Regions from separate parts of the Salinivibrio sp. AR647 genome, predicted to be linked through region 3. Evidence: predicted binding sites of a transcription regulator. Region 3 holds the regulator's gene; each other region holds the start of a gene.
The links. The regulator CRP, encoded in region 3, controls carbon source genes, mostly activating them, when cyclic AMP is high. The targets are predictions, from matches to a motif close to TGTGANNNNNNTCACA.

Region 1 (13,033 bases), on a different contig from region 3:
GGACGCGGTATCAACGTTTAGGCCCACCTGGCTCAGTCGTTTGCGCAAAATCTCTCTGGTACGCGCATTGGGCTCCACAATCAGAATATCGCGCCCGACCAAAGGCTCGATGTCGAGTGGCTGCGATACCGGTAAATCAGTTTGTGTCAGCTGCAGCGTAAACCAGAATGATGAACCTTGGTGAAGGCGACTGGTAAAGCCAATATCGCCGCCCATTTGTTGGACTAATTTTTGCGTGATCACAAGCCCGAGCCCAGTACCGCCATAACGGCGCGAGATACTGGCGTCTGCCTGTCTAAACGCTTGGAAAAGCTGCGCTTGTTGACGTTCAGAGATCCCAATGCCGGTGTCTTTGACCATCAACTGCAGTTCGACGGTTTCATCGTGTAGCTGTTTAAGATCGACACTGACATCAATATTACCTCGCTCGGTAAATTTCGCCGCGTTGCCAATCAAATTGATTAAAACTTGTTGGATACGAAGCGGATCGCCAACCGCTCCCGCAGGAATCCGAGCATCGGTGCGCAGGGTTAGCTCTAGCCCTTTCTCATGCGCCATAGGCGCGAGTAGGCGCATCACTTCGTCGAGCATCTCTTGCACGTCGAACGGAATGTTTTCTAACAGCAACTTACCCGCTTCCAGCTTAGAGAAATCTAAGATGTCATTGATGATCGTCAGCAGGTTATTGGCGGATTTTTCAATGGTGAGAAGGTAATCTCGTTGACTACTACTGAGCTCGGTTTTTAGCATTTGTCGCGTAAAGCCAATCACCCCGTTGAGCGGTGTACGCAGCTCATGGGACATATTGGCGAGAAACTCGGATTTAACCCGTGCCGCTTCTTGCGCGTTTTTCTTGGCAATGTCTAACTCAACGTTTTGGATCTCGAGCTGCTCTAAGGTTTCGCGTAGATCACTGGTCGCCTGATCAATACTTTGTTGCATTTCCAAATGGTATTCGGACAATGAGATTGCCATTGCATTGATGCCATTTTTTAAGGTATCCAGCTCGCCGAGCAGCTCACCTTCAATCCGCACGTCAAGATGGCCTCGTCGAATTCTATCGACCAAGGTCACCATGTTGCCGATTGGATGAGTCACATCGGCAATCAAACGGTAAGCGAAAAAGCAGGAGAGAATCCCGCCCAGCGCGACCATAACCAGCGCTGTGATCATTTCCTGGTACTGTTTCAACCGTACTGAGCTAAGGTCCAACTCCATCGCAATATACCCCAAAGGGCGCTCGACATTGAGCCCGGGGGTAAAGCGTCCAATTTCTAAAATCGGTGCACGCAAAATCAAGGTATCTTGCTGTTGGCTAACCTGTAATTGTGTGGGAATAGGTTGGCCACTATCGACGGAGAGCATGGCTAAATTGCGGTGGTAGTTCGAGGTTACAAACAGCTCGTTACGACGATCGAACACGGCAATACTTCGCACAAACTGAGAATGCTGGCGGTGAGCAAAGCCGATGAGCCGGCGCACGTTTTCACGACTGTCATTTTTCAATCCCACTTCGCTGGCAATGGCGAGCGGTTCTATAATCGCAGAACCGGTTACCGTGAGTTGCTGTTCAAGGTCTTGATAGCGGGTGCTGGTGAAAAATGCACTGAGTAATAGCCCAACAATGAGTGTCGGTGCAATAGTGAGTACAGAAACACGGGTGCGGAGGCCATATTTGGTCATGCTAGATAAACTATGGGAAAATAATCACGACAATTAGCGCCAGTGTACATGATTCAATCACAAAATAGTCAGCGAACTATCACAACTCCCACTGGCAGGATCTCTTGACTGGCTTGGCAACAAGCTTTAAACACTGGAATACGACATGGCGCGCTTTTTTAAGCCCGAAAAAAATAAAAAGGTTGAGCAAAAGCATCAGCTGATAACCATTAAACGCTTAGACCATCATGGCGATGGCGTTGGCTTTTTGGATAAAAAACCGGTGTTTGTCCCAGGTACCTTGCCGGAAGAGCAAGCCTTGGTACAGCTGACCGAACAAAAGCGGCAATATGCGCGCGGCCAATTAATTAAACTCGATAGCCACGCCACACAACGTGTTGAGCCAGGGTGCCCGGTTTATCAGCAGTGCGGTGGTTGCAGCTTGCAGCATCTAAGCCATGAAGGGCAGGTTACGCATAAACAGCAAACGTTGAATGAGCTGATGCAAAAATTTGCTGGGGAAGAGGCAACACTCTCGGCACCTATTACAGATAGGCCATGGCAGTATCGGCGTCGTGCACGCATCAGTCTTCAGGTTGATAAAAAGGGGGCATTGGCAATGGGGTTTCGTGCTCGCCAACGCAGTGCGATTATCAATGTTAGCCATTGTCCGGTTCTGAGTGAGTCATTGAATACTTTGCTTGCGCACTTGCGTCCGTGTTTGGATGGCCTGCGTGGTCGACGTATTTTGGGTCATCTTGATCTGATTGAGGCTGACAACACCACGGTAGTGTCGTTGCGTACCACCAAGGTATTGCACAGTGATGACCGTCAAGCATTGTGCCACTGGGCAGAAACTCAAGGCTGCACCTTTTATCTTCATCAAGGCGATGGCGCACCTGAACGTCTTATCGGCGCCGCGCCAGATTACCAAGTGGCGGGATGTCGCCTTGCGTTTCAACCGAATGACTTTATTCAGGTCAACCCGACGGTCAATCAGAACATGGTGTCACAGGCACTGGATTGGTTAGCACTAGAGAAAGAAGATCGTGTCTTGGATCTCTTTTGTGGATTGGGTAACTTTAGTGTCCCCGCTGCCAAACTGGTTGGGCACGTTGTCGGGGTGGAAGGCGTGCAAGCCATGGTGAATCAGGCGGCAGATAATGCGAAGATAAATGGTTGTGATAACACCTGTTTTTATCAAGCTGATTTAAATAGCGACGCGTTAGAAGGAGAGTGGACCCATCTCGATTTTACCAAAATCTTACTCGATCCGGCACGCGCAGGGGCTGCGGGTGTTATAGACTTTGTGGCACAATCAAGGGCTTCACATATTGTTTATGTGTCCTGTAATCCTGCCACCCTGGCGCGCGATGCCCGCGTGCTGCTTGATAATGGTTATGCACTTGTCAAATTAGGGATGCTGGATATGTTTCCACAAACAGGACACATGGAATCGATGGCCTTGTTTAAGCCGGTGACGAACAAGCGGGCATAAGCGTTTAGTGGCTTGTCGTTATCGACATGCCTCTCTTGTCAGTAAGAGAGTTAAGGATAGGAACAGTTATGGTTGCGGTACGAGAAGCCCACCTACACGAAGATGAAACATTTGAGCTTAACACCTGGGTTAAGCGACTCGGGCAAGACGCATCGACGACACAAGCCTTGTTAGACGGCTACCAATATTGTCGAGCATTGAGTGACGATGAATCAGCACTCAGCCAGCCTTTGTGGCGAGGCCGAGAGATGATCGAAATCCTCGTGACATTAAGCATGGATGCCGACACCTTGCTGGCCGCGCTATTATTTCCGATGGTCGACGCCGAACTGGTCACCCTGGAGACACTGGCGGACGACTATTCGATGTCGATAGTCAACCTGATTCGCGGTGTGCAGCAGACCGCTGCGATTCGGTATTTAAATACCCAAGCCGACGATGAGGCCACGTCCTCGCAAGTTGATAATGTGCGCCGTATGTTGCTCTCTATGGTGGAAGACTTTCGTTGCGTGGTGATTAAACTCGCCGAGCGTATTTGCCATTTACGTGAAGTGAAAGATGCGCCAGAGTCTGTGCGTCAGCAAGCAGCGAAAGAGAGCGCTAACATTTATGCGCCTTTGGCTAACCGATTGGGAATTGGTCAGCTAAAGTGGGAGCTTGAAGATTACGCGTTCCGTTACCAACATGCGCAAACCTATAAACAAATCGCCAAGCAGCTGGCCGAGCGACGCATTGACCGTGAAAACTATATCAGTGCCTTTGTCGAAGGGCTCCAGCAGGAAATGGAAGCGTCGCATATTAATGCACAGGTATATGGACGCCCGAAGCATATTTATAGTATCTGGCGCAAAATGCAGAAGAAAAACCTGGAGTTTGATGAGTTGTTTGATGTGCGCGCTGTGCGCATCATTGCGGATCAACTTCAGGATTGTTACGCCGCATTAGGTGCCGTCCATACCCAGTTCCGTCATCTGCCCAAAGAATTCGATGATTATGTTGCCAACCCCAAGCCGAACGGTTATCAGTCAATTCACACTGTGGTGTTGGGGCCGGAAGGCAAGCCCGTTGAGATTCAAATTCGCACCAAACAAATGCACGATGATGCAGAGCTAGGTGTAGCGGCCCATTGGAAATATAAAGAAGGCTCAGCCAGTGGCCGCAGTGGCCGCAGTGGCTACGATGAAAAAATCACCTGGCTGCGTAAGCTATTGGCATGGCAAGAAGAAATGTCTGATTCGGGCGAAATGCTTGATGAGTTGCGTAGCCAAGTGTTCGACGATCGGGTGTATGCGTTCACCCCGCGCGGCGATGTCGTCGACTTACCTATAGGGGCAACGCCACTTGATTTTGCCTACCACATCCATTCAGAAGTGGGTCATCGTTGCATTGGTGCCAAAGTAGAAGGGCGAATTGTTCCGTTCACCTATCACCTACAAATGGGCGACCAGGTTGAAATCATCACGCAAAAAGAGCCTAACCCGTCGCGAGATTGGCTCAATCCCAGCCATGGATTTGTTAACTCAAGTCGTGCGCGCGCCAAAATAAATGCTTGGTTCCGCAAGCAAGACAAAGACAAGAACATTGCTGCCGGTAAAGAAATCTTGGATACCGAGCTACAAAAAATTGGCGGCATCAGTAAAGATGCCAATTTGGCGCTAAAACGCTTTAACGTTAACACGCTGGACGAGCTTTATGCCGGCGTGGGCAGTGGTGATTTGCGCATTAATCAGGTAGTGAACCATATTAATGGCCTGATTAATAAACCGAGCTTGGAAGAAGAAGAGCAGCAGTTGTTAGAAAAACTGCAGCAAAGCGAACAAAAACCGAGCACCGGCAAAGCCCACCGCGATGCCGTGGTTGTCGAAGGTGTTGATAATCTGATGACGCATCTCGCGCGCTGTTGCCAGCCGTTGCCGGGGGATGACATTAAAGGATTTGTTACCCAAGGGCGTGGTATTTCGGTCCACCGTGCAGATTGCGAGCAGCTCAATGAGCTTAGTCATCATGCACCGGAGCGGATTATCGCCACGGTGTGGGGGAAAGGCCATATTGGTCAATACCATGTACGCATTCGCCTTTCGGCAAATGAACGAACCGGGCTGGTCAAAGATATCAATAACGTGCTAAGCAATGAGAAAGCACGGGTAGCCGGGATGCAAAGCCGGGTTGATTATAAAAAGCAAATGTCGATCATGGACTTTGATCTCGAAATCTCTGATTTAGATACCTTAAGCCGCGTTGTAAACCGGCTTGAACAAGTGAAAGATGTGGTCGAAGCGAAACGTCTCCGCTAATACATTCGCCCTGTTTCGACAGGGCGTTTTTTCATGAAGGAACCTTCTTATGGCGTCAATTGACAACTTACTGACGATCATGGCGACCTTACGCGACCCTAATCATGGTTGTGACTGGGACAAGGCACAAACCTTTGCCTCTATTGTGCCTCATACCTTAGAAGAGGCGTACGAAGTGGCTGACGCCATTGAGCGTGAAAACTGGTCGGACCTAAAAGATGAGTTGGGCGACCTTCTTTTTCAAATTGTGTTCTACAGTCAATTAGGGCGCGAACAACATCGATTTGATTTTGACGATGTCGTCAGTGCGGTGTGCGATAAGCTCACACGTCGTCACCCTCACGTATTTGGTCCTAAAGATGCTAACGGGAAGCCATTAAGCTCGCCTGATTGGGAAGGTATTAAGGCGCAAGAGCGCGCAGAGAAAATGCCCTCAACCCAATCCTGCAGTCTATTAGATGGCGTGACTCAGGGGTTGCCCGCGTTAACTCGCGCCCACAAGCTACAAAAACGATGTGCAAGGGCAGGGTTTGATTGGCCAACCGTGGCGCCGGTTATCGAGAAGGTGCGAGAAGAGCTGGAAGAGGTCGAACATGAATTGGCACAGACACCGGTTGACGCAAGCCGTGTGGAAGACGAAGTTGGCGATCTTTTGTTTGCTGTCGTCAATGTCGCGCGCCACCTAGGCACGGATGCTGAGCAGGCGTTGCGCGCAGCCAATCAGAAATTTGAACGTCGCTTTCGTAGCGTTGAAAATCAATTACGTGATAGTGGAAAAAATATTCAACAATGTCAGCTGGATGAACTAGAATCGGCGTGGCAAGCGGTTAAAAAAGACGAGTAAGGCAATATCCTGTAATTGGCATAATTGATTTGTGACAATTAAAAACACCAGGGTGTGTGGTAGCTTTCACATTGTGGGAGTCAGTGGGGTCTGGTATCATAATATCCCGTCCAGAACTTCATTTATTTCCTCTAAATCCAACTCTCAGGTTTAGCATGACGACGAACTACATTTTTGTTACGGGCGGTGTTGTATCCTCCCTCGGTAAGGGTATTGCTGCAGCCTCATTAGCAGCCATTCTTGAAGCGCGTGGCCTTAACGTCACCATCATGAAACTCGACCCTTATATTAACGTGGATCCAGGGACAATGAGCCCTACCCAGCACGGAGAAGTATTCGTCACGGAAGACGGCGCAGAGACTGACCTTGATCTCGGTCACTATGAGCGCTTCATTCGCACTAAAATGACCAAGCGTAATAACTTTACCTCTGGCCGTGTTTATGCGGATGTACTGCGCAAAGAGCGCCGTGGAGACTACCTGGGGGCGACGATTCAGGTGATCCCACATATTACCAACTCGATCAAAGATCGCATCGTCGCAGGCGGTGAAGGTCACGATATTGTGATCGTCGAGATCGGCGGAACGGTCGGTGATATTGAATCATTACCATTTTTGGAAGCGATTCGTCAGTTGACGGTAGACGTGGGCCGCGAACATGCCATGTTCATGCATCTGACATTAGTGCCTTACTTGGCTGCGGCAGGCGAAGTAAAAACCAAGCCGACCCAGCACTCAGTAAAAGAGCTTCTGTCGATTGGTATTCAGCCGGATGTGCTGGTATGCCGTAGTGAGCGTCCAATTCCTGCCAATGAACGCGCTAAGATTGCGCTGTTCTGTAATGTGGCGGAAAAAGCGGTCATCACCATGAAAGACGTCGACTCTATTTACAAGATCCCATCGTTGATCCGTTCGCAAGGGTTGGACGATTTGGTGTGCAAGCGCTTTGGCATTGAAGCCGTAGAAGCTGACTTGTCTGAATGGGAGCAAGTGAGCTACGAAGAAGCCAACCCAATGGGTGAAGTCACCATTGGTATGGTCGGTAAGTACATTGAATTGCCGGATGCGTACAAGTCCGTCAATGAAGCGTTAAAACATGGTGGGTTGAAAAATCGCCTGACCGTCAACATCAAGTACGTGGATTCACAAGATCTTGAAACCCGCGGCAGTGAAATGCTGAAGGACTTGGACGCGATTCTCGTCCCTGGTGGATTTGGTGACCGCGGCATTGAAGGTAAGATCCTTGCGGCACAATATGCACGTGAAAACAATGTGCCGTATCTGGGTATTTGTCTTGGTATGCAGGTGGCGTTGATTGAATACGCACGTAATGTCGCCGGCATGGAAGGCGCTAACTCGACTGAGTTTAGCCAAGAAAGCCCTTATCCTGTCGTTGGCCTGATCACTGAGTGGGTCGATGAAGAAGGCAAAGTGGAAGAGCGTAGCGAGACGTCAGATCTTGGTGGCACCATGCGCCTAGGCGCGCAGCTTTGCCACTTAGCTGAAGGTTCGAAAGCGCATCAGCTCTACGGCAATACCCAAATCCATGAGCGCCATCGCCACCGTTATGAAGTGAATAATCTGCTACGTCCTAAGCTAGAAAAAGCAGGATTGTCAGTTTCTGGTCTGTCTGCCGATAAAAAGCTGGTAGAGATCATTGAAAACCCAGCACATCCTTGGTTCGTGGCGTGCCAGTTCCACCCGGAATTCACTTCAACGCCGCGTGATGGCCATCCACTGTTTGCTGGATTTGTTGCTGCGGCAGGCAAAAAACAGCGCGGTGAGCTATAAACGACATTCGAGCGGTAGCCCAGAAGGCGGCCGCTCTTTATTTTTAAAAACAATGACAGACGAGAGGAATCACAATGTCTAAGATCGTTAAAGTTCTAGGTCGTGAAATTATTGATTCACGCGGTAACCCTACCGTTGAAGCGGAAGTTCACCTAGAAGGTGGTTTCGTTGGTATGGCAGCAGCTCCTTCTGGTGCATCTACGGGTTCTCGCGAAGCACTAGAACTGCGTGACGGTGATAAGTCACGTTTCATGGGTAAAGGCGTACTGAAAGCGATTGAAGCTGTGAATGGCCCAATCGCAGAAGCATTGCTGGGTAAAGACGCTAAAGCGCAAGCGGATATCGACCAAGTGATGATCGATCTCGACGGTACCGAGAACAAATCTCAGTTCGGTGCTAACGCTATCCTCGCGGTTTCTTTGGCGAACGCCAAAGCGGCGGCAGCGGCAAAAGGCATGCCTTTGTTCGAGCATATCGCTGAGCTAAACGGTACTGCGGGTCAGTTCTCTATGCCTCTGCCAATGATGAATATCCTGAATGGTGGTGAGCACGCGGATAACAACGTTGATATCCAAGAGTTCATGATCCAGCCAGTCGGTGCTAAGACGCTAAAAGAAGCGCTGCGTATCGGTGCAGAAGTATTCCACAACCTTGCCAAAGTACTGAAAGCCAAAGGCCTAAGCACTGCTGTTGGTGACGAAGGTGGTTTTGCGCCTAATCTAGAGTCAAACGCAGCAGCACTCGCTGCGATTAAAGAAGCGGTTGAGCAAGCAGGCTACGAGCTGGGTAAAGACATTACTTTAGCAATGGACTGTGCAGCGTCTGAGTTCTATGACAAAGAGCAAGGCATCTACAACATGAAAGGTGAAGGTAAAACCTTCTCTTCAGAAGAGTTTAACCACTATCTTGCTAAGCTGGCTGAAGAGTACCCAATCGTGTCTATCGAAGACGGCCTCGACGAGTCTGATTGGGACGGCTTTAAGCACCAAACCGAACTGCTGGGTGACAAGCTTCAGCTGGTCGGTGATGACCTGTTCGTGACTAACACTAAGATCCTGAAAGAAGGCATCGACAAAGGTGTGGCGAACTCTATCTTGATCAAATTCAACCAGATCGGTTCATTGACTGAGACGCTGGCTGCAATCAAGATGGCGAAAGACGCTGGTTACACGGCGGTTATCTCTCACCGTTCAGGCGAAACTGAAGACGCAACCATCGCTGACTTAGCGGTGGGTACTGCAGCAGGCCAAATCAAAACCGGTTCGATGAGCCGTTCAGATCGCGTTGCTAAGTACAACCAGCTTATCCGCATCGAAGATGCGCTGGGTGAAAAAGCACCGTTTAACGGTCTAAAAGAAGTGAAAGGCCAATAATCGGCACTTAGACACTTTTATTAGAAAAGCCGCGCCGTTTAACGGCGCGGCTTTTTTTCGTTTAGGAAAACCATGACACCAGCGACCTGATCCGCTAGCCTATGCGACTAGAATTCTATTGTGCAAATACGTCGAGCCGATATAGGAAGGAGTACAGGTATGAGGCTGCTATCGGTTGCGCTGTTTCTCACGCTTGTTTGGCTACAATACGATTTATGGTTAGGCAAAAATGGTGTGACAGATTACTGGCAAATTGAAGCTAATGTCGCCGTGCAGCAGCAGGCCAATCAAAAACTCGTAACGCGTAATCAACAAATGTACGCGGAGATTGCGGATTTAAAACGCGGTCAAGAAGCGATTGAAGAGCGCGCACGTAACGAGCTTGGCATGATCAAACCCGACGAAACATTTTTCCGATTGGTCGATACAAGACAATAACCGATTACCGCCTGCAGGCGGTACTAACAAAGAAGATAACTTGTGGTCGAACAAACCTCTTTGCAGCCTGGCGCTTTGCGGTCGGGTATCAGTGCCGTGGTCCCTGCCGCCGGGGTGGGACGGCGAATGCAGGCTCACTGTCCTAAACAATACCTTACTTTAGCAGGCAAAACGCTGCTTCAACATACCGTTGAGCGCTTGCTGGCACACCCTGCGATTAGTTCGGTGGTGATTGCTATTAGCGCTAACGACGGTTACTTTGCGCAAACTGGCCTTGGTGAGCATGCCGATGTGCAGGTTGTGACCGGGGGGCTAACTCGCGCAACCTCTGTACAAGCTGGATTGGCAGCGGTGACAACTCAGTGGGTCATGGTGCATGATGCGGCACGACCGTGTGTGACGCATGCAGACATTGATGCGCTAATCGCGCACGCGCAATCTCATCAGGACGGAGCCTTATTGGCGGCGCCAGTGAGAGACACGATGAAGCGCGCGAATGACGATGGACAAGTGGCACATACGGTTGAGCGCGAAGCGCTTTGGCATGCCCTGACGCCACAAATGTTTTTAACTCAAACACTAAAATGCGCACTGGAAATAGCCGGTGATCAGGTCACCGATGAAGCTTCCGCGATTGAAGCGATCGGCGGACATCCGATTTTGGTGCCTGCGAGTGCTAGCAATATTAAGGTCACCCATCCAGAGGATCAGTGGCTTGCAGCGTTTTACCTTTCACAACAAGAAGGCCAAGCATGATGCGAATTGGACACGGCTTTGACGTGCATAAATTTGGGGGCGATGGCCCGGTTATTATCGGTGGGGTGGCAGTGCCTTATGAGCAAGGACTGATCGCGCATTCAGACGGTGATGTTGCCCTCCATGCGTTATGTGATGCTTTACTGGGCGCGATTGCCGCCGGCGATATTGGCCAGCATTATCCAGATACCTGTGAAGAATGGGCTGGGGCCGATAGCCGGATGTTACTGCGAGACGTTTACACCAAAGTACGAGCGAAAGGCTATCAGCTCGGGAATGCGGATATCACCATTATTGCCCAAGCACCTAAAATGGGCCCGCATATTCAAGCGATGCGCGCGGCGATCGCAAAAGACTTGTGCGTGGAAACGGGCGCGGTCAACGTCAAAGCGACGACGTCAGAGCGTCTTGGTTTTACTGGCCGTAAAGAAGGCATCGCGTGCGAAGCCGTTGTCTTATTGAATAAAGAGGCTCTATGACAGACTTACTGGCACCTTTAGCGTACTTACATGGTCAGCCGACACAGTCCGGGACCTTAAAAGCCTCTCCAGACGATTTTATTGTCTCAGAATCCCTCGGTTTTACGCCATCTGGTCAAGGCGAGCACTTTTTAGTCCGAATTAAAAAGCGGGGTGAAAACACGCAATACGTGGCTAACGAGCTGGCAAAAGCCTGTGGTGTTACCTCGCGCCAAGTCAGCTGGGCCGGTTTAAAAGATCGCCATGCGGTAACAGAGCAATGGTTCAGCGTTCACCTGCCAGGAAAAGATGATCCGGATTTAGCGGCGTTTGTCGAGACCCATCCGGGTGTTGTCAGTATCGAGGGCACCGCACGGCATCAACATAAACTACGTCCGGGTGATTTGATTGGTAATCAGTTTACGCTCTGTATTCGTCAGCTTACCGATCCGCAAGCATTGCTCCCTCGTCTTGAAGCCATTGCTAAAGAGGGCGTCCCTAATTATTTTGGCGCTCAGCGATTTGGTCGCGAGGGCAACAATGTGGCGATAGCTCGTGCTTGGGGGCGTGGAGAGCGTAAAGTTCGGGATAAGAGTAAACGTAGTTTTTATCTCTCAGCTGCGCGTGCGTTGTTGTTTAATCAAGTGGTTTCTGCGCGATTAAAGGCTGGCTTGTTTGACCAGACACTGGCTGGTGATTTATGTATGGACGAGCAAAAACAAACGAATACGGTCGAGGCCGGTCTTCAAAAGCCAACCATTACTGCACCGATGACGGGTGATAATGCTTTACCGACCACCGCTGACGCCGAGCAGTTTGAGTTAAATGTGGTAGAACAAGAGCCAGATTTATTGGCGGTGATTCGCGATAATCGCATGCGTCATGACCGTCGCCTAATACGTTTACTGCCTCAGGCCATGACGTGGTCGCACGATACTGATACCTTGACCGTCAGTTTCTTTTTACCTGCGGGGGCATTTGCGACAGCAGTGATGAGAGAAGTTGTGATTGCAAATGAACAAGGAGAGCGTGATGCGCATATTGATTAGTAACGATGACGGCTACCATGCGCAAGGGATCCAAACATTGACCGAGGTGTTATCGAGTATTGCTGATGTCGTAGTCGCCGCGCCGGATCGTAACTGCTCAGGGGCCTCCAACTCGTTAACGTTGGAAAATCCATTACGGGTACGTGAACTGGGTCCCCAACGTTATGCGGTTCAAGGCACCCCGACGGATTCGGTCCATTTAGCCCTGCGGGAGCTGTTGCCGTGGGAGCCCGATTTTGTGATTACAGGGATCAATCATGGGGCGAATTTGGGTGATGACGTACTGTACTCGGGGACGGTCGCTGCGGCAACAGAAGGCTTTTTCCTCGGCGCGCCAGCAATCGCAGTCTCACTTTGTGGTCATCAACACTTTGACACTGCGGCACATGTGGTGAAACAGTTTTTAGCGAAAAACCAGCGTCATGAGGCGCCGAACCATCGTTTGATCAATATTAATGTGCCGGATGTGCCTCTTGACCGTCTTGCGGGTTGGAAAGTGACCCGTCTTGGCGCCCGCCACCACGCAGAAGATGTGATAAAACAAGGCGATCCGCGAGGTAAACCGATATACTGGATTGGCGCGCCGGGTAAAACACAAGACGCAGGACCAGGAACCGACTTCCATGCGATTTCTGAGCAGTTTGTCTCTATCACACCACTGCAAGTGGATTTAACCGCTCATGATACGCTAGGTGTGTTTTCGCAATGGCTGACTGAGTAGTCCCCTCGCGTGCCATACTGGGCTAGCCGCAATGAGGCGGCAGCCTTATTTATCGATTCAAACTCAGTGATAAAGGAAGCAGACGTTGAGTCAAGCGCAATCACTTATTCAATTTTTGCAACAACAAGGTGTGACAAACACTGACGTTTT
Region 2 (13,033 bases), on a different contig from region 3:
ATCATTCCCGCGATACCTGGATAAATGTATCGGTGGGCATATGTCTTTTTACTACCAAAAATGTACAGAGCTAACGCGGTTAACACCACGGTTAACAGGGCAAAAGCAGTTTCACCACGCGAATACATTAAAACGGTGGCATAACCGTTAATAATAGCCACAGAGGCCAACAGCGCCCATTTGATGAACGCTTTTGTGCTGCTGGGCAAAGAAGAGCCTGACGTTGTCATAGCTTGAGAACCTTGGACTGACTGCATAAGGAACGCTACTCACTTAATTCTGAAGTGTGCAGGGAGGACGCATCCCCCCTGCAGATAGAGCTTATTTAACCATCTGTTTTTCTGCGTCGTTAAGAGCAGCTTCAACGCTTTGACGGTCATCAACCACGTTGATAATTGCGTTTTTGGCTGCCGCCCAGAACGCGTTCATTTGCGGAATGTTTGGCATTACCTCGCCATGCTTAGCGTTTTCCATCGTTGCCGCAATGCGCGGATCTTTAGCAAGTTCAGCTTGATAAGCATTTAACGCCACCGCACCCAGAGGCTTATCCGCATTCACGGTTGATAGGCCTTCATTGGTCAGCAAATAGTTTTCAAGAAACTCGACGGCGAGTGCCTTGTTTGGCGACGCGGTGCTAATACCGGCACTTAACACGCCAACAAAGGGCTTAGAGGCTTCACCTTGGAAAGTTGGTAAGGTAGCCACACCATAATTAATGCCTGACTTCTCAACGTTCCCCCACGACCATGGGCCATTGATGGTCATCGCTGTGTCACCCTTGTTAAACGCAGCTTCAGAAACGGAATAATCCATATCAGAAGAAATCACGCCATCTTTGACCATCTGCTTCATGAAGTTCAGTGCATCGTGAACCCCTTTATTATTGATGCCCGCATCTTTGACATCATAACCCGTTGCGGTTTGTTTAAACGCATAGCCGCCATCAGCCGCCATTAGTGGCCAAGTAAAGTAGGGTTCTTTTAAGTTCCACATGATGGCCGATTTGCCTTGCTCTTTGAGCTTGGCATCTATCGCAACCACGTCTTGCCACGTTTCTGGCGGGTTAGGGACGAGATCTTTGTTGTAGATAAGAGACAGTGACTCCACGGCCACCGGATAACCGACGTATTTGCCTTTGTATTTGACCGCATCCCAAGCAAAATCGACCATGCCGTCTTTTAAACGATCCGACGGACGGATTTCTGTCAATAAGCCTGACTCGGCATAGCCACCGAAACGGTCATGCGCCCAAAAAACGATATCTGGGCCATCACCCGTTGATGCGGTTTGCGGGAACTTGTCTTGCAGGCCATCAGGGTGAACCACGGTTACAGGAATGCCCGTGTCTTGTTCAAAACGGTCACCCACTTCGGCAAGGCCGTTATAACCTTTGTCACCATTAATCCAAATGGTCAGCTGGCCTTCTTCGATATTCGCATTTGCACCAAATGAGCCAAGTGCAATCAGGGTACCGAGGGCAACAGCGCTAAGTGATTTATTCATCTTTCTATCCTTCTTCTACTGAGGTGTAGCACGATTCCATGGAGGATGAGCTGTGTTTCAGGCTCTATCATGGGTAATTCCTCTTCATTCCTCATCATCCTGGTCTCTACGCCCTACACCGCTGCGAGCGAATTCGTGATCCATATCGCTCGTCACTAATGATGCGGCTCACAAAAATAAACTGAACGTGATCAAGTTCAACTAATTAGCTCAGATTTTTGTGAAGTACGCCCTCAAATTATTTTAGGTAGGAGAAAATCCTCCTCCCCGCCTACTCCCCCTGTAATAATTGATGATAGGAGGATGCAGGGCTAGCGCAGATAAGACACACTGAGTCTCATCAAAAAAAGCATGAGTGGTATTTTTCCCTAGTGTGGTTAATTAATCATCAACGAACGTTAAACAAAAGCGGTAACGCTTATAACGACCCACATTGATAACATAACCACGTATCATGCAAATTGAGCCGAATTAATGAAAAGCGATTGAGGGCGAGCGACATGGCAAGTGTCACGTTTAAAAACGTTTGTAAAGCGTATGACAACGATGTAATGATTTCTAAAAACGTTGACCTAGAGATTAAAGATGGCGAATTTGTCGTCTTTGTCGGTCCTTCTGGTTGCGGTAAATCCACCTTATTGCGCTGCGTTGCCGGGTTGGAAGATATTACGTCGGGCGACCTTTACATTGATGATCAGCGAGTAAATGATATTGAGCCATCTAAGCGTGGCGTCGGCATGGTGTTCCAATCCTATGCCCTTTATCCCCACTTAAACCTCTACGATAATATGTCATTTGGTTTAAAGCTGGCAAAAGCCAATAAGGCTGAGGTAGATAAACGCGTGCATCAAGCGGCGGAGATTTTGCAACTTGGTCACTTATTAGATAGACAACCAAAATCCCTGTCGGGCGGCCAACGTCAGCGCGTCGCCATTGGCCGTACCCTGGTGTCTCAACCACAGGTTTTTCTACTTGATGAACCCTTATCGAATCTCGATGCGGGGTTACGGGTGCAGATGCGTGCACAAATCACCAAGTTACAACGTCAGCTTGGCTGTACCATGATTTATGTCACACACGATCAGATCGAAGCGATGACCATGGCCGATAAAATTGTGGTGCTAGATGAGGGCCGTGTCGCGCAAGTGGGCAAACCGCTTGAGCTATACCACTACCCACAAAATCGCTTTGTGGCCTCGTTTATTGGCTCACCAAAAATGAATTTCATGAGCGTATTCATCGCAGATGTTGAGCCGACTCGGGTCAAAGTGCAGCTAAGTGAGGGGGCTAGTTTCTGGATACCGGTCGATGGCAAAACCGTCACCCGCGGTGATCGTATGTCGCTAGGGATTCGCCCAGAGCATTTAATCGCCGCCAAAGACGGTGATGCCAAAATCGAAGGGGAAGCGACCATCGTTGAGAAGTTGGGTAACGAGACGCAAATTTATCTCAACCTAGAAAGTGCCGATGCGGATGTGATCTATCGCCAACTCGATACCGTTGAGATTGAGCCCGGCGAGAAGTATGCGATTGGTATTCCCGCTCACCGCTGTCACTTATTCCACAGCGACGGCCGCGCGTGCAAGCGTCTACACCGTGAAAACGGCGTGACCTTCATTGACGAAGAAGATGCGGCATAAAATGGCGCCTTAAAGATAATGATTAGGCCGCATACGCGGCCTTTTTTGATGGTTTCAACCTAGAACAAGGCGGTAAGCGGTACAGTAAACATAGCGTTGCGGTCTGCGCGAGGCGACAAATAAAAACGCACCAAGAATTAACTTGGTGCGTTCCTCGTTGGGTCGTCTAGCGTGGTTTGAAGTTGCTCACCCTTGCCAGCGATAAAAAACCGTGGCTAACGGTGGCAAATTGAGCGTCAGTGATTGGGGTTGCTCATGTGCTGATATTTTATCCGTACTCACTACTTGGTAAACCGGATAGCCACTGCCCCAAAATGCCTCATCATCGGAGTTTAATACCAGTTGGTAGTCGCCACTCATCGGTACACCTAGCTGAAGGCCATCACGTGGTACAGGCGTGAAATTACTCACCACCAGCACTCGCGAGCCATCGTCGCCCAAGCGCTCATGGGCCATGATACTGATATCTGCCGCATCTTTGACTCGCCATTCAAACCCTGTCGGATCACAATCGAGTCGATACAATGCTGGCGTCGACACATAAAGAGCATTGAGGGCTTTCACCAGAGCTTGAACACCTTGGTGGCGTTCATACTGCAACCAGTGCCACTCAAGTTGACTATCGTGATCCCACTCTGCTGTTTGACCAATTTCCGCCCCCATAAAATTCAGTTTTTTTCCGGGTTGACCATACATATAGCTCAAATAGGCGCGTAAATTAGCCGTTTGTTGCCACTCATCGCCAGGCATTTTGCCCATCAGAGAGCCTTTACCATAGACCACTTCGTCATGCGATAGCGGTAACACATAGTTCTCACTAAACGCATAAACCAATGGGAAGGTCAGCGTATCGTGATGATAGCGTCGATGCACAGGTTCTTCACGGATATAACTTAAGCTGTCATGCATCCAGCCCATATTCCATTTGAATCCGAACCCAAGCCCTCCCATATACGTGGGCGCAGACACGCCAGGAAATGTGGTGGACTCTTCGGCAATCGTCATCGCATTGGGAAAATAGTGATAAACCGACTCGTTCATCCATTTTAGTGTCGCGATCGCGTCGTAATTCTCGTTGCCACCGTCAGCGTTGGGGAGCCATTGGTCATGCTCACGCGAATAATCGAGATAGAGCATCGACGCGACGGCATCCACGCGTAGACCATCAATGTGAAATTGATCGAGCCAATACAGCGCATTATTCACCAGAAAGCGGCGCACATGATCTTTACCCATATCGTAGAGATGGCAGTGCCAATCATTATGCCAACCACGACGCGGATCAGGATCGTGATATAAAGGCGTGCCATCAAAGTACGCAAGCCCATGATCATCGGTGGGAAAATGCCCCGGCACCCAATCAAGGATCACGCCAATCCCTGCCTGATGGCATTGGTCGACAAAATACTTAAAATCATCCGGCGATCCGTAGCGGCTGGTCGGTGCAAAAAGCCCTATGGGTTGATATCCCCACGACCCATAAAAAGGGTGCTCACTGACCGGCATTAGCTCCACATGGGTATAGCCCATATCAACCAGATACGGCACTAAGCGCGCAGCAAGGTCGCGATAGCCCAGCATTTGGCCATTTTCATCATGTTGCCACGAGCCAAGATGTAACTCATAAAACGACAAGGCTTGTTGATGCTTTGCGGTTATGGGTCGTTGCTGCCACTGATGATCGTTCCATTGATAAACAGACTGATCATAAGTCAGTGACGCAAACGAGGGATAAGGCTCAGCGTACGCCCCGTAAGGATCGGCTTTATGGGGTAAACCCTGTCCATCAGGACCGGTTAAGGCGTATTTATAGCGTTGGTGTGTGCCAAGGTTGGCAATAAACCCGACCCAAAAGCCATCTTCAATGGGCGTCATCAAGGCGGTATCAGCGTGCCATTGGTTCCAATCGCCAATCACGCTGACCGATTGCGCATGAGGGGCAAAGACAATAAAACGCACGCCTTCAATAGGCTCACCCTTAACCGGCAAGGTCATAGGATGCGCACCCATGAGCTGATGCGCATAGCGAGGATTGTGCAAGGCCGCGAGATCGATGTCGTAGTGATCGGGGTGCGTATAGTATGGTGTCATCGAGGAAGAGGAATGTGACACAGAAGGCTCCTTATAGAAAAACGCTCCATCCCATGTGTGTTGGCTAGCACTAAGGATAGAGCGTGGTCGCGTGGTGATCAGGCGATCAAACGGATAGATGACTCGCGTGTAAGCGTACCCGCGAAAGATCCTTCGCCAGTTGATTTAACTCTTCGCGGCTAAACAACGTATCTAGGTTCACAGAGAGTTTACGTCGCCAGTTAGGATACTCATCAACCGTACCAGGGATATTAACTGGCTTGTCCATTTCTAACCAATCTTCAAGCTGCACACTCAACAGCGCAGATTGGCCGGCTGCGACATGCAATTGTAGTGCGCGACACAAATAGCCATCCATCGGCACATAACGCGCATCTGCCCCTACACCTTCCGGCAACATGCCATGCCAACGAACACTGTCTAAGATCCCTTGTTTCGCTTTTAAGCGATCATCAAACAACTGCTGAAGCTGTGCTTCGTCCGGATACAAGCCCAGCTCTTGACCCATTTTTAAGTCATCACAATGCCAAAATCCCCGAATGGTTGGCATATCATGAGTGGAAAGTGTTGCCATCGCTTGCTCGGTATAATGGGCCGGTGAAATAAATCCACCATCTTCCTCTGACGTTTCAAAGAAGAACACTTTATAAGAATGCACACCCGCATCGCTCAGCAACGCACCAATTTCGTCAGGCACCGTGCCTAAATCTTCACCAATCACACTGCATTGATGACGGTGTGATTCAAGTGCCAAAATAGCAAGCATGTCTTTTACTGGGTAATATAAATACGCGCCTTCGCTGGCGTTCTTGCCTTTCGGGATCCACCATAAACGCAACAGACCTAGCACATGGTCAATCCTTAATGCACCACAGTGACGCATATTGGCACGCAACAGTTCAATATACGCATGATAACCCGAAGCTTGCAGCGCTTGTGGATCAAACGGTGGTAAGCCCCAATTTTGTCCTCGCGGCCCCAACATATCGGGTGGCGCGCCAACACTGGCGTCAAGCACGAGTGGCGAGTTATCTGACCATGTTTCACTTCCCGCATCTGAAACACCCACCGCCAAGTCGCGATATAAACCGAGCGCCATGCCTTGTTCTTCGGCGATCGCTTGTGCCTCTTCGATTTGGATTTGAGCAATCCACTGTAAATACATATACAGCTGGATGTCATCATGGTGCTGTTCAATAAAAGCTTGCGTCGCCGCATTCTCATAACGACGGTACTTTTCTGGGAACACCGGCCAGCCCCACATATTCTCGTCGTCTGCGCGCAAGTGTTGATGCAATGCATCAAAGGTCGCTTGCTGTTTTAAGCTGTCACCACCTTGCTCAATAAAATCTAAGAAAGCGCGGCCACGATGCGTCTGTTGCAGCAACTCCCGCTGTTTAAACTCCTCAAACAGTAACGGCAATACCGCCATCTTCAATGCGGCAACTTCACTATAATCGACCCAATGGGTATCACGTACGGCCTGTAATCGACGTTGAAACGCGGCACTGCCGACCAGTTGCTGTGCTTTGGCGCTCAATGAAAACTCTCGCACCGCACTGACATCGATATACAAAAGATTAAGCCAGCGACGCGATGACGGGCTATAAGGACTCGCAGCTTCAGGATTGGCAGGGAAAAGCGCATGAATCGGGTTCAGACCAACAAAATCTGCCCCGCGTGACGCCAATTCACTGACCAACTGTTTGAGATCGCCAAAATCACCGATGCCCCAATTATGTGGAGTGCGTAAGGTGTAGAGCTGAATACTCGGCCCCCACATTTTTTTGTGCGCGTTCAGTTCAGGTTGTTTATAGCACTGAGAAGGCGCCATAATTAACGTCATCTGATAGGGAGATTTGCGGCGCTTTCGGTTTACAAAAAGACGGTGGTAGCCCCAAGGTAGAGCGCACGGTAAGCTAAAAACGAGCGGGCCACCCTCACTGCGTTCATCGCGAATAATTTGTGACTGAAGATAACCTTCAAAGCACTCGCCCTGTTCGGTTTCCAAACGCCAACTAAAATCACTGTCTCTGGCACTGGTGCCAAGGTAAAGCGCAATTTCAACCGGTTCGTTGTCTTGCACCACCTGTACGGGGGCAAGCACATCCGTTTTATGTTTTCTCTCCGCTGATGCCAACAACGCATCATCATGACGTGTGTCATAGCCAAGTGACGTTAATAAATCATGTAAGGTACTGTCTGGCACCGCCGCTTCTGTGCCCCAAGCACTGATATAACGGTCGGCAAGGTTCGCCATGTGTGCGACTGTCTTTAATGCAGATTCTTTCATCGCTTTCTCCGAGGGGTCTGCCCCCTTCTTTTATTGGGCAATATTGTTGTCATTATTATCAGGTGGCAAGGCGAATCCCTTGCCACCTATCAGGTTGTTAACCCGTTATATTGCAATTAGCAATTAGCGTTTGATCGCTTTTAGCTGCCAAATATTATTAACATAATCACGGATGGAACGGTCAGAGCTAAACTTACCAACCAGCGCGGTGTTAAGAATGGCTTTGCGTGCCCACTGCGACATGTCTCGATAATCACGATCAATGTCATTGTGTGCGCGGACATAATCAGCAAAGTCAGCCAAACATAAGTACGGGTCACCACTTGTCATCACGCTGTCAAAGACAGGGCGCAGCAAACCAGGCTGCCCTGGCGTGAAGGTTTCATCCAATAGGCTATCTAAAGCGGCTTTTAGAAGCGGTTGATTTTGGTACGCTGTTTCGGGTTGATAGCCTTTTTGGCGTAATTCGGTGACACCATCAACATCTAAGCCAAAGATATAGATATTATCGTCACCCACTTCTTCACGGATCTCGACGTTAGCGCCATCCATGGTCCCAATGGTCAAGGCACCGTTAAGGGCCATTTTCATATTACCCGTGCCCGACGCTTCTTTACCGGCCATTGAGATTTGCTCTGACACATCGGCGGCTGGAATGATAATTTCTGCCATGCTTACGCGGTAGTCTGGAATAAACACCACTTTAAGCTTATCGCCAACGCGTGGATCGTTATTGATCGTTTCGGCCACCTTGTTGATAGCGAAAATGATCGATTTTGCCAGTTCATAACCTGGGGCTGCTTTAGCGGCAAAAAAGACCACTCGTGGCGCCATGTCAAAGTTTGGCTCGTTCAGCAAGCGCTGATAGAGCGAAATTACATGCAATAGATTTAAGTGCTGACGCTTATATTCGTGTAGACGCTTGATCTGAACATCGAAAATCGCATCGGTGTTAAGCGTGATATCGAGGTTGGATTTTACCCAGTCAGCAAGGCGCTGTTTATTGCGCTTCTTGACCGCCATGAAGGTTTTCTGAAAATCAGCGTCGTCAGCATATTGTGCAACCTGCTCGAGTTGCTCAAGCTGTGCTGGCCACTGCTCGCCAATTTTTTCACTGATCAAGTTTGATAAATCAGGATTACAGAATTTCAACCAACGACGCGGTGTAATGCCGTTTGTCACATTTTGAATGCGACCTGGATAAAGCGCATCAAACTCAGGGAATAAATCACGTTTAACCAACTGTGAGTGCAAGGCCGCGACACCGTTGACAGCATAAGAGCCAATCACACACAGATTCGCCATGCGCACCATGCGCTCACCTTGATCATCGATCACGGATAACACTTGCTGTTTGCGCACATCACCAGGCCACTTTTGCTCCACGTCTTGTAAGAAACGATGATTGATCTCGAAAATGATCTCCATATGGCGAGGAAGAAGCTCTGCCATGAGCGATTCACTCCACGTTTCAAGCGCTTCAGGTAATAACGTGTGGTTCGTGTAAGCGAAGGTACGGCTAGCAATGGCCCACGCTTCATCCCAACCTAAGCGATAATCATCTAGCAACACACGCATCAGTTCAGGAATGGCGATCGTTGGGTGAGTATCGTTAAGCTGAATGGTTTCATACTCCGGCAACGCCGCCAACGCATGTCCGGCTTCCAAGTGACGGCGAAGAATGTCACCCACTGAGGCGGCGCTATGGAAGTACTGCTGCATTAAACGCAGCGTCTTGCCCGCATCATGATTATCGTTGGGGTAAAGGACTTTAGTCAGGTTACCCGCATCAATATCAGCTTGCTGCGCATGGGTGTACTCGCCCGCATTAAAAGCATCAAGCGCGAACGGTGTCAGTGCTCGACCTTCCCACAAACGCAATGGATAAACGGTGTTACTTTGGTAACCGACAATGGGTAAGTCCCAAGGCATTGCCTGGATTTTCAAGCTAGGCACCCATTGACGATAGGTATGCCCCGCTTCCTCAACAACCTCAACATGGCCATAAAAACCAATGGTTTGAGTCAGGTCCGGACGGACGACTTCCCAAGGGTAGCCTTCTGGCTCACGCCATGCATCAGGCGCTTCTTGCTGCGCCCCTTGATCGAAAGATTGGCGGAAAAGGCCATATTCGTAGTGTAAGCCATAGCCAACTGCTGGATATTGCTGTGCCGCGAGTGAATCCATAAAGCAAGCGGCGAGACGCCCAAGCCCACCGTTGCCGAGTGACGGGTCACGCTCTTGCTCTAATAAGTCGGTAAGACCCAGACCGAGTTCACCAACGGCCTCAGCAATCACATCGTATAAACCCATGCTAATCAGGTTGTTGCCCGTCAAACGGCCAATGAGAAATTCAAGAGATAAATAGTTAACGCTTTTTGCCTGTTTGATCGCTTGATCGTTTTCAGTCGCCACCAAGTCGCCTGTTGTGTGCTCAGCTAATGCACGCCCTAAGGCAAGGTACCAATCGCGTTGTTGAGCGGTTTCAGGTGCGTGACCTAGCTGGGTCAAGTGTTGGACCATGCTGATTTTAAACGCACTTTTATCAAAGGCATGTTGCTGTTTTGGGGTCATGTCATAACTCTCAATAATGGAATGAAACCTTGATGGCTATTCATCCTGCCCAACTCGAGAGTAACAAACATCCTCCCACTCACAGTGACGGAAAGGAGGAGATAGCAGGGCGTAGAGAGCTGTGTCACACACCAACAGTGAGCCGCCTCTCATCAATCCTAGCATCCACATACAAGCCAGTGATCAACATCACGTTATGGGACAAAAAGCATTCGAAAAGCAGCATGAAAAGTAAGAAATCACTTTTGTTATTTTTGTGCGCCAGCGCAAATTCTATATTTTCCAGGACACATAAATGTACAAAGCTATTTTAAAGGATAGCGAAAACAAAAAACTATTGTGATATAAATCACAAATATAGGGCGTAGATGCACCATTCTAGAGCAATCAACACAAGAGTGGAGAGAGATCATAGTTTGCTATCTAGGAGTCGCATAGACTCCAAGGAGGATAAAGCAGTGTCGCGCTGAGGGGCCGGCACCGTATTTGAGGTTAAGGACAGTGTGTTATGTGGATCCCATCAAAACTTACTCGACCAGGTCGGCTTTATAACGCCATATTGCGCCCTCGGGTGCTCGATATGCTACAACAAGCGCCTCACTATAAATTAGTGATGTTCCGCTCCCCCGCCGGCTATGGCAAAACAACCATGGCCGCACAATGGCTGGCTGATCAGTCCCATGTTGGCTGGTTTAGTATTGATGACAGTGACAATGATAGCTTCCGCTTTATTAACTACTTGTTACAAGCCCTGCATCAAGCCACGCAAGAAGGCTGCGCAAACACCATTAAGCTTGCTGAGAAGCGCCAATTCTCATCGCTTCGTGCACTTTTATCCGATGTGTTTGCCGAGTTAGCGAATTTTCATGCCACCAGCTATCTGGTATTGGATGATTATCAGCTTATTGATAACGAAGAAATCCATGAAGCCATGCGTTTTTTCATCAAGCACATGCCGGATAACCTCACTTTGGTCGTCACTTCACGAGCCAACCCGCCATTGGGCACCGCGAACTTGCGTGTTCGTGACTTAATGATCGAAATCGGGAACGAATTACTCGCCTTTGATAACGAAGAGACCACCCGCTTTTTTAATCAACGCGTGGCCGATGGGGTCGATGAGTCAACCGCCAATGCCTTGTGTACCTACGTTGAAGGTTGGCCGTCAGCATTGCAACTGATTGCGATTCAAGCACAGCACCAAAAGCGTACGCTCATGCAAAGCGCGGCCTCGTGTGCCAGCTTTAACCATGCCCACCTTTGGGACTATTTAGCGGAAGAAGTGTTTGATTTACTTGATACTGAAACCCGTCAGTTTTTGATGAAAGTGTCGGTATTAGAAATGTTCAACGATGAATTAGTCTATGCCTTAACGGAGCGCGGCGACGCGTTGGGGATGCTGGAGTCTCTGAACCGCTACGGTTTATTTATTTATCCACTCGAAGGCGACAACAATTGGTTCCGTTTTCACCATCTATTTGCTGAATTTCTTGCCCATGAGCGCCAGGCTCGGATCCCACAGCAGCAACAAACACTGCATCGGCAAGCGGCCTTAGCTTGGCTCAAGCTTGAATCGCCACATCAAGCATTGCGCCACTCACGTTATGGCGAGGATGATGCCCTGTTGGCAGATATTCTGAATCAATATGGTTGGCGGATGTTTAACCGTGGGGAGCTATCGACCCTCGAAGCGGCTATCAGCAAGCTAAATAACGAGTACTTGTACCAGTATCCGAGTTTAAGCCTACTTCGAGCTTGGCTTGCACAAAGCCAGCATCGCTATCATGAAGTGGGTGAGCTATTAGCAAGTGCAGAAAAAGCCTATCAAGCTCGCGAAATACCGCTCGACATTGATTATCAAGGCAATGCCAATGCGCTACTTGCACAGGTGGCAATTAATGCCAACGACCCAGAGCGGGCCATGCGCCTGGCTGAAAAAGCACTTGAGCAACTAGATAGCGCCAATTACCGTGGCCGTATTGTCGCGACATCTGTCGTTGGCGAGGTGAACCATGTGCTCGGCGAGCTCGATCGTGCCTTATCGATGATGCAACAAACGGAAAAACTCGCTCGCCAGCACCAAGTGTATCACCAGGCACTTTGGGCAATTTTACAACAAAGTGAAATTCTTCTGGCACAAGGCTATGTGCAAGCGGCATTTGAGCTGCTCGACAGTGCCGATCAACTCATTGAAGATCAGCAATTACACCAAGTTCCTTTACATGAATTTGCTTTACGTCTTCGCGCACAAATTCTTTGGTGTTGGAACCGTTTAGACGAAGCCGAAGCCTGTGCCTACAAGGGGCTCCAAGTGCTAGAGAATCAGCCCCCGAGCAAGCATCTGCATAGTTACTCCATGCTCGCACGTGTTGCCGTCAGCCGCGGTGAACTCGACAAAGCTGCCAAGCACATTGAGCATATTGAGCATCTATTACGTGAGTCGGTTTATCATGTCGATTGGACCGCTAACGCGTCTTTATCGTTGTTACTCTATTGGCAAGCCAAACACGAACTTCCTCATATGGAGGAGTGGCTGCATCGCGCCGTTCGCCCCGCATCGGCCTGTAATCACTTTAGCCAGCTGCAATGGCGTAATATCGCCCGGGCGCACCTCCATCTAGGTCAGTATGATCAGGCTCGCCAAGCGATTGATTTTCTCCGTCGCGAGGCGAACCAAGCCAATCTCGTGACAGACAAGAACCGAAATCTTATCGTGGAAGCGGTGCTCGCCAGTAAAGAGCATGAAACGGAGTATGCGAAAACGCAGCTTCAAGAAGCGCTTATACTCACTAATCAGACGGGTATGATGGGTAACTTTTTAATTGAGGGTGACGCTATCTCATCGCTGTTGCATGCGTTGATCGAACAACAAGCGCTTGGCGCGTTAGAACGTCATCGTGCACAACAGTTACTGAAAGAAATCGCCAGCCAT
Region 3 (6,644 bases):
TGGGCATCTACCTAATGGCCACATTGTTCCAGCTTTATTGGCGGGCAACAGCGTAGTATTTAAACCCTCTGAGCTGACGCCAAAAGTCGCAGAGAAGACCTTGGGCTATTGGCTCGAAGCGGGATTACCGCAAGGACTGATCAGCCTGGTACAAGGTGGGCGCAATACCGGTGAGGCGCTGGCCCAAGCGCGCGGTATTGACGGTTTATTGTTTACCGGTAGCGCCAATACGGGGCATATTCTTCATCGTCAGTTTGCTGGCCAGCCCGATAAAATGCTGGCGCTGGAAATGGGGGGCAATAACCCCTTGGTGGTGAGTGATCAGTTCGGTGATTTAGACGCCACCGTATACACCATTATTCAATCGGCCTACCTCAGTGCCGGTCAGCGGTGTACGTGTGCACGCCGCCTGCTACTGCCTGAGGGAGAAGTGGGTGACAAGATCTTGACTCGCCTAGCACAATGGACCAAAACCGTGCGAGTGGGCGGACAGTTTGATGATCCCGCACCTTTCATGGGCGCCCAAATTTCAATGGCTGCCGCCGAGGGGATTTTGGCCACACAACAAAAATTGATCGATCTGGGAGCAACCCCCGTCATAGAGTGCGAGCATTTACACGATGCGGTGATTTCTCCAGGGATTTTAGATGTGAGTGGCATTCAAGCGTTACCCGACGAAGAGTATTTCGGTCCGCTACTACAAGTGCAGCGCTATCAGGATATGGCTGATGCGATCACGAAGGCGAATGATACCCGCTATGGTTTGTCGGCAGGCCTTATCAGTGAAGACGAGGGCGAATGGCAATACTTCCTCGATCATATTCGCGCAGGGATTGTGAATCGTAATCGTCAGTTGACAGGGGCAAGCGGTGATGCGCCATTTGGCGGGCCAGGTGCGTCGGGTAATTTACGTCCAAGCGCTTACTATGCCGCCGATTATTGCGCTTATCCCATGGCATCAATGGAAGGGGAGCAGGTGGTACTGCCTGAGACGTTCGCCCCCGGTATTCCGACTCAACAAGATTAAGGAGACCAACATGGACAGTGGCCAAGCGTTATTCGATAAATTATGGCAAGACTATATTAACCGTCTTTGCCCATCGGCACATCAGGTACATGCCTTGCTCGAAGAAGGGCAGCCTTTAATCAATGATCATATTGCCTTGCGGACATTTGGTTTGCCCAAGGTTGGGCTTGAGGTCTTGGCGCGCCCCTTCCTGGCGCTAGGCTATCAGCAAAAAGGGGACTATACCTTTGAAGCGAAAAAGCTCAATGCCTGCCATTTCGAGCACCCCGATCCTTTGATGCCGAAAGTGTTTATCAGTGAATTGATGGTCGAGCAATGCTCGCCTGCGCTGCAAGCCATTGTTCACAAGCTGGTGGCACAAGTCGATGCGTCGTCACTAACAGGGAGCGATTTTCTTCATCAGGGGCGGCTTTGGGACATCGATAGCGCCACCTATCAAGCGCTTGCTGAGGAGAGTGAATACGCGTCCTGGGTAGCCGCGCACGGTTATGGTGCGAATCATTTCACGGTGAGTGTCAATCAGTTAAAGGCTCATGATCATTGCCAATCGGTTAATCAAAAGCTGCGAGACAATGGCTTTGCAATTAACGAAGCGGGTGGTGAAGTAAAAGGGGACGCATCCGTTTATCTGGAGCAATCCTCCACCATGGCTGACCGTGTCGCTGTTGTTTTCTCTGATGGCACGCAAACCATTCCAGGTGGGTTTTATGAGTTTGCTAAGCGTTATGTGTTGCCCAACGGTGAGTTGTACCAGGGATTTGTTGCCGCTTCAGCGGATAAAATTTTTGAGAGCACGCACTAATAAATAGCTGATATAACGAGGCATACACAGTTAAGGAAGAGTTCGCTCTTCCTTTTTTTTGTTTTAAAAAGAAAAACCGACGCCAGGGCGTCGGTTGGGAATACAGAGAGCGCTGTGATTAGCGGGTACCGTATACCACGATGGTTTTACCATGGGCTGAAATAAGATTTTGCTCTTCCAGCATTTTAAGAATACGCCCCACGGTTTCACGCGAACACCCAACGATTTGGCCAATTTCTTGACGTGTGATCTTAATTTGCATGCCATCAGGGTGCGTCATGGCATCGGGTTGCTTCGCTAAATTCAACAAGGTTTGCGCAATACGGCCCGTGACGTCCAGGAAGGCAAGATCCCCCACTTTTTGGCTGGTCACTTGCAAACGGCGCGCCATTTGTGAGGACAAACGCATTAATATATCAGGGTTAACCTGGATCAGTTGGCGGAACTTTTTGAATGAGATTTCTGCCACTTCACAAGGAGACTTAGCCCGAACCCAAGCGGTACGCTCCTGATCATCTTCGAAAAGGCCTAGCTCACCGATAAAATCACCTTGGTTAAGATAAGACAGGATCATTTCCTTGCCTTCTTCATCTTTGATTAGAACGGCGACAGACCCTTTCACGATGTAATACAAGGTCTCCGCTTTTTCGCCTGCATGAATCAGCGTGCTTTTAGACGGATACTTGTGGATGTGACAATGTGAAAGGAACCACTCGAGTGTAGGGTCTGTTTGAGGTTTTCCTGGAACCATATAACTTATTTCCTCTGCATGTGTTGCCCGGCAACAACGTCCTATCTTTGTCTGAGGGGTAACCCACCAGATCTATGCACAGAATACGAAGTCTGGGCGCGGGCTACAAGCTCACTGTATGTTAACAAGAGTGTATCTTTTTTTGTTAGCAATTTCTTGATTTTGATCTAGGCCAACCGCCTAAAAACCTGGCAAAAACGTGGCTAAGATCACGGCTTGAGAAGTAATACACGATAGATGCGCTACGCCCTAGCCAATCTTGCCTTTTTCGATTAGCTGCTGAATCAATGGACGGATGATAAGTTCCATCGCAAAGCCCATCTTACCGCCTGGCACGACGAGTGTATTATGCCGTGACATAAAAGACCCCGTGATCATTTGCAGCAGATAAGGAAAGTCGACGTTTTTCATCCCTCGAAAGCGGATCACCACAAAGCTCTCATCCAACGAAGGAATGCCTTTGGCGTTCAGTGGGTTGGAGGTATCGACCGTCGGCACCCGTTGAAAGTTAATGTGAGTGCGTGAGAATTGCGGCGTAATATAATGCAAATAATCGTCCATCGACCGCACAATTGAGTCGGTGACCGCTTCGCGTGAGTGGCCCCTATCGCGGGTATCGCGGACAAATTTCTGAATCCACTCAAGGTTGACGATCGGGACCATACCAATCAATAGGTCGACATGTTGGGAGACATTGACCTCACCATCAACCACACCGCCGTGCAAGCCTTCGTAAAATAGTACGTTGGTATTGTCGGGTAAATCCTGCCATGGTGTGAAGGTCCCTGGCATTTGATTGTAGGGCACCGCTTCATCAAAGGTATGCAAGTAGCGGCGATATTTGCCTGTGCCGAGTTCACCGTACTCACGGAAAAACTGCTCTAATCGCGGAAAATCATTGGCGGTGGGGCCAAAGTAACTAATGTGCCGTCCTTGCTCACGTGCTTTACGGATCTCGACGTCCATTTCCGGTCGCGTAAAGCGATGGAAACTGTCCCCTTCTAGCCACGCCGCTTTGATGTTCATCATCTGGAACATCTTACGGAATGCTTCGGACGTGGTGGTGGTCCCTGCTCCTGAAGAGCCGGTGACCGCGATGATTGGATGTTTAGCCGACATGACGCGCCCTGTCATTCAGTCTGAATGTGTATCGCTGTTTATTGCGTACAGCGATGCTAAGATCTGAGTGCTTCCTTACGACGAATATCCACTGTCTCGTGCAACTCAGAATACACAATCACGGCGTCGCCGGATTGCAGTTGTTGGCGAACATCCGCCACTTTTTGTGCAAAGCTGACTTCCTGCTCACCATAATCGGTTCCTTCCCGTAACACAAAGTGCTCGATTAAACGAGTCAGTGTTTCCTCAGGGACCGATTGCCAAGGAACCATCATACTACATCACCTTTTGTTGATTTATGGCTGAGACGTTAGGGTGCTTGATGCTGATATTGTGAATCAGCTCGCATTTTACCCAATCATTCAACACAATGCAGTAGATCAATGTGCGTCGGTCTTTTTTGCTTTGCGTGGCGTCCCTTTTTAACGGGACGAGCAAAGGCGTGAGGCTAACCAGTGAGGCACCGACTGCTCCAGCCAGAACTGTGGCTGGCGCCAACTGCCGGTAACAAAACCAACATGCCCACCATGCTCGCTCAGTTGATAGTCAATATTCGCGGGCAGAGGCGAGGTTGGGATTACTGCGTCGGTCATAAAGGGATCGTCTTTCGCATGGATAATCGCAAGTGGGACCGTAATAGCGTCAAGGACAGATAAACCACTACAGCTTTGATAGTAGTGTTGAGCATCGTCAAAGCCATGCAGCGGTGCGGTGACCGTTTGATCAAACTCGAACAGAGTTTTAATCTTTGGCCGCTCCCCAGCATGCCACCGACCCACTTTTTGGTGTCGGGTAAGTTTTTCCGATAAGGTTTGTCGCATCGACCGTAGCAAATACGCTTGATAAACACGGGAAAACCCTTGTTGAATACGGGTCGAGCACGCCGCTAAATCGAGCGGGGGAGAAATAGCACAACTACAACTGACAATCGGATCATGCTGATAGTCGGCCAGGTAGCGCACCAACATGTTTCCTCCCAAAGAGACTCCCACAGCGGCAATCTCATTGTTCGGGTAGGTCTGGCGTAAATAGGTCAAAAATGCCCGAGCGTCCTCCGTTTCGCCGGAATGATAAGTCCGCGGCGCGCGATTAAGACGGCCACTGCAACCGCGAAAATGCATCACCACACCGCACCAGCCTTGCTGTTTGAAAGCGGCCAATAATCCATTGGCATAAGGGCTATCAAAGCTTCCTGCTAGGCCATGAAACAAGACAATAATAGGCTGTCCTACTTCGGGATGATGCGTCCATGCAAGATCGACAAAGTCACCGTCAGGTAGATCAAACGCTTGCCAAATAGGCGCAAAAAGCGGTTGCCGGCGCAGCAGGCGTGGCAGTAAGGTTTGCAGATGCGCATTACGGGCAGTTGGAATGGGATTAAAGGGTGTCATCATCGTCTGCTCCATCCTCTTTTGTAGGCCGGTCTACCCGTAGTGGTGTATAGAGATTTCGGGCAGAGGGGGATAGCTGGCGGCAATAATAGGCCAAGGGAGACGCGGCTTGTGTGAGCCAGGATTGACGATTAAGCACTTCAATCAAGTCTTGTTGCTGGAACTTTTCTAAACTGAGTTCAAAGTTGAGCATTTTTTTATATTGGCCGGTGCCCACGCGTGGCTTGAGATCGCGTCTTAGATGGCGATAAGCGATCAGCAAATGTTCAGACCGGCTCAAGGCGTGCTTAAGCTGGGTGAGGCTCTCGGGGCTAAGCCCGTAACCATGGCTTTCAATCCAAGCGAGCAACAAAGCAAGGTTCACATTGCCTTGGTGCTCGTCTTGTAATTTAAGGCAGGCTTGTTTGACCTCTTGCTTAGCATAGTGGTGCAAACAAAACTGCCAAAGATCGGCGGCGTTTGCCATCCCAGGCGTTAGTGTTGGTTGAATGTCGCCTCCAGGGCTTCTAGCGCTTCTTGTTGCTCCATCCATTCTTGTTCCACCTCTTCGAGCGTCGACTTTGCATCGGCTTGGCGTTGCAATTGCTCCGTTAAACGGGCTTTGTTGTCACTCTGGTAAATAGCGGGATCCGCTAATTGGTTTTCTGCTTCTGCGATAATGGCAGAAAGTTGTTCGATCTTTGTGTCTAAACGGTCAATTTTTTTTCGTAGTGGCGCCGTTTGTTTTCGGCATTCGGCTTCACGACGCTTTTGTGCTTTTCGATCTAACTGCGTTTGCTGTGGGGCAAGTTTTTCGTCTGCGGCTTGCTTTTTGTTTTCCGCACGATCAGCGCGTTGTTGTTCGGTCAGCCAGCGGTGATAGTCGTCTAAGTCGCCATCAAAAGGTAGCACTGCGCCCTTGTCCACCAAATACAAGTCATCGGCTGTCGCACGCAATAAAAAGCGATCGTGGCTGACGATCACCATCGCGCCATCATAGGATTGCAATGCGAGCGTTAACGCTTGGCGCATGTCGAGATCCAAATGGTTAGTCGGTTCATCCAACAGTAACAAGTTCGGTTTTTGCCAGACTAACAATGCAAGGACTAAACGTGCTTTTTCGCCGCCAGAGAAAGGGCCAATGTTTTCCAACGCTTTGTCACCTTGAAAGCCAAACCGTCCGAGAAAATCTCGCAGGGTTTGCTCGGCAGTAGTTGGTGCTAAGCGATTTAGATGCTGGAGCGGCGTTTCATCGATACGTAAGGTATCGAGTTGATGCTGGGCAAAATAACCTATTTTCACCCCTTGAGAGTAGCTTAGCTCGCCAGCCATCGCCGGCAAATCGCCCGACAATAACTTGATCAGCGTTGATTTGCCCGCACCGTTACGCCCTAACAGGCCAATGCGCGCCCCAGGCACTAAGTTAAGGCGAATGTTCTCGATAATTGGCGTTTTGTTATAGCCAGCGGCCACCTTATCCATCATAAGAATGGGAGTGGGCAATGCATCAGGGGGTAAAAAGGTAAAGCTAAATGGATTATCGTATTGAGCCGGTAGCACCTTTTCCATGCGTTC

Region 1: a site for CRP is predicted at 6,354-6,369, ahead of BZG76_RS00595 (CTP synthase). Genes of this name have one in related genera too.
Region 2: a site for CRP is predicted at 10,440-10,455, ahead of malT (HTH-type transcriptional regulator MalT). Genes of this name have one in related genera too.

What each region holds. Positions count from the first base shown of each region.
Region 1 covers NZ_MUFE01000001.1:121,303-134,335, reverse strand. The annotation lists gene barA (two-component sensor histidine kinase BarA) at 1-1,683, opposite strand, end outside; gene rlmD (23S rRNA (uracil(1939)-C(5))-methyltransferase RlmD) at 1,829-3,160, shown strand; gene relA (GTP diphosphokinase) at 3,229-5,454, shown strand; gene mazG (nucleoside triphosphate pyrophosphohydrolase) at 5,504-6,298, shown strand; gene BZG76_RS00595 (CTP synthase) at 6,454-8,088, shown strand; gene eno (phosphopyruvate hydratase) at 8,163-9,461, shown strand; gene ftsB (cell division protein FtsB) at 9,621-9,899, shown strand; gene ispD (2-C-methyl-D-erythritol 4-phosphate cytidylyltransferase) at 9,942-10,655, shown strand; gene ispF (2-C-methyl-D-erythritol 2,4-cyclodiphosphate synthase) at 10,655-11,134, shown strand; gene truD (tRNA pseudouridine(13) synthase TruD) at 11,131-12,162, shown strand; gene surE (5'/3'-nucleotidase SurE) at 12,146-12,883, shown strand; gene BZG76_RS00560 (protein-L-isoaspartate(D-aspartate) O-methyltransferase) at 12,969-13,033, shown strand, end outside.
Region 2 covers NZ_MUFE01000008.1:30,459-43,491, forward strand. The annotation lists gene malF (maltose ABC transporter permease MalF) at 1-257, opposite strand, end outside; gene malE (maltose/maltodextrin ABC transporter substrate-binding protein MalE) at 322-1,503, opposite strand; gene malK (maltose/maltodextrin ABC transporter ATP-binding protein MalK) at 2,004-3,143, shown strand; gene glgB (1,4-alpha-glucan branching protein GlgB) at 3,330-5,399, opposite strand; gene malQ (4-alpha-glucanotransferase) at 5,341-7,527, opposite strand; gene BZG76_RS10800 (glycogen/starch/alpha-glucan phosphorylase) at 7,651-10,101, opposite strand; gene malT (HTH-type transcriptional regulator MalT) at 10,610-13,033, shown strand, end outside.
Region 3 covers NZ_MUFE01000009.1:139,650-146,293, forward strand. The annotation lists gene astD (succinylglutamate-semialdehyde dehydrogenase) at 1-1,027, shown strand, start outside; gene BZG76_RS12165 (DUF1338 domain-containing protein) at 1,038-1,829, shown strand; gene crp (cAMP-activated global transcriptional regulator CRP) at 1,948-2,580, opposite strand; gene BZG76_RS12175 (phosphoribulokinase) at 2,830-3,699, opposite strand; gene BZG76_RS12180 (YheU family protein) at 3,756-3,974, opposite strand; gene BZG76_RS12185 (hydrolase) at 4,122-5,093, opposite strand; gene BZG76_RS12190 (TIGR02444 family protein) at 5,077-5,556, opposite strand; gene BZG76_RS12195 (ABC transporter ATP-binding protein) at 5,565-6,644, opposite strand, start outside.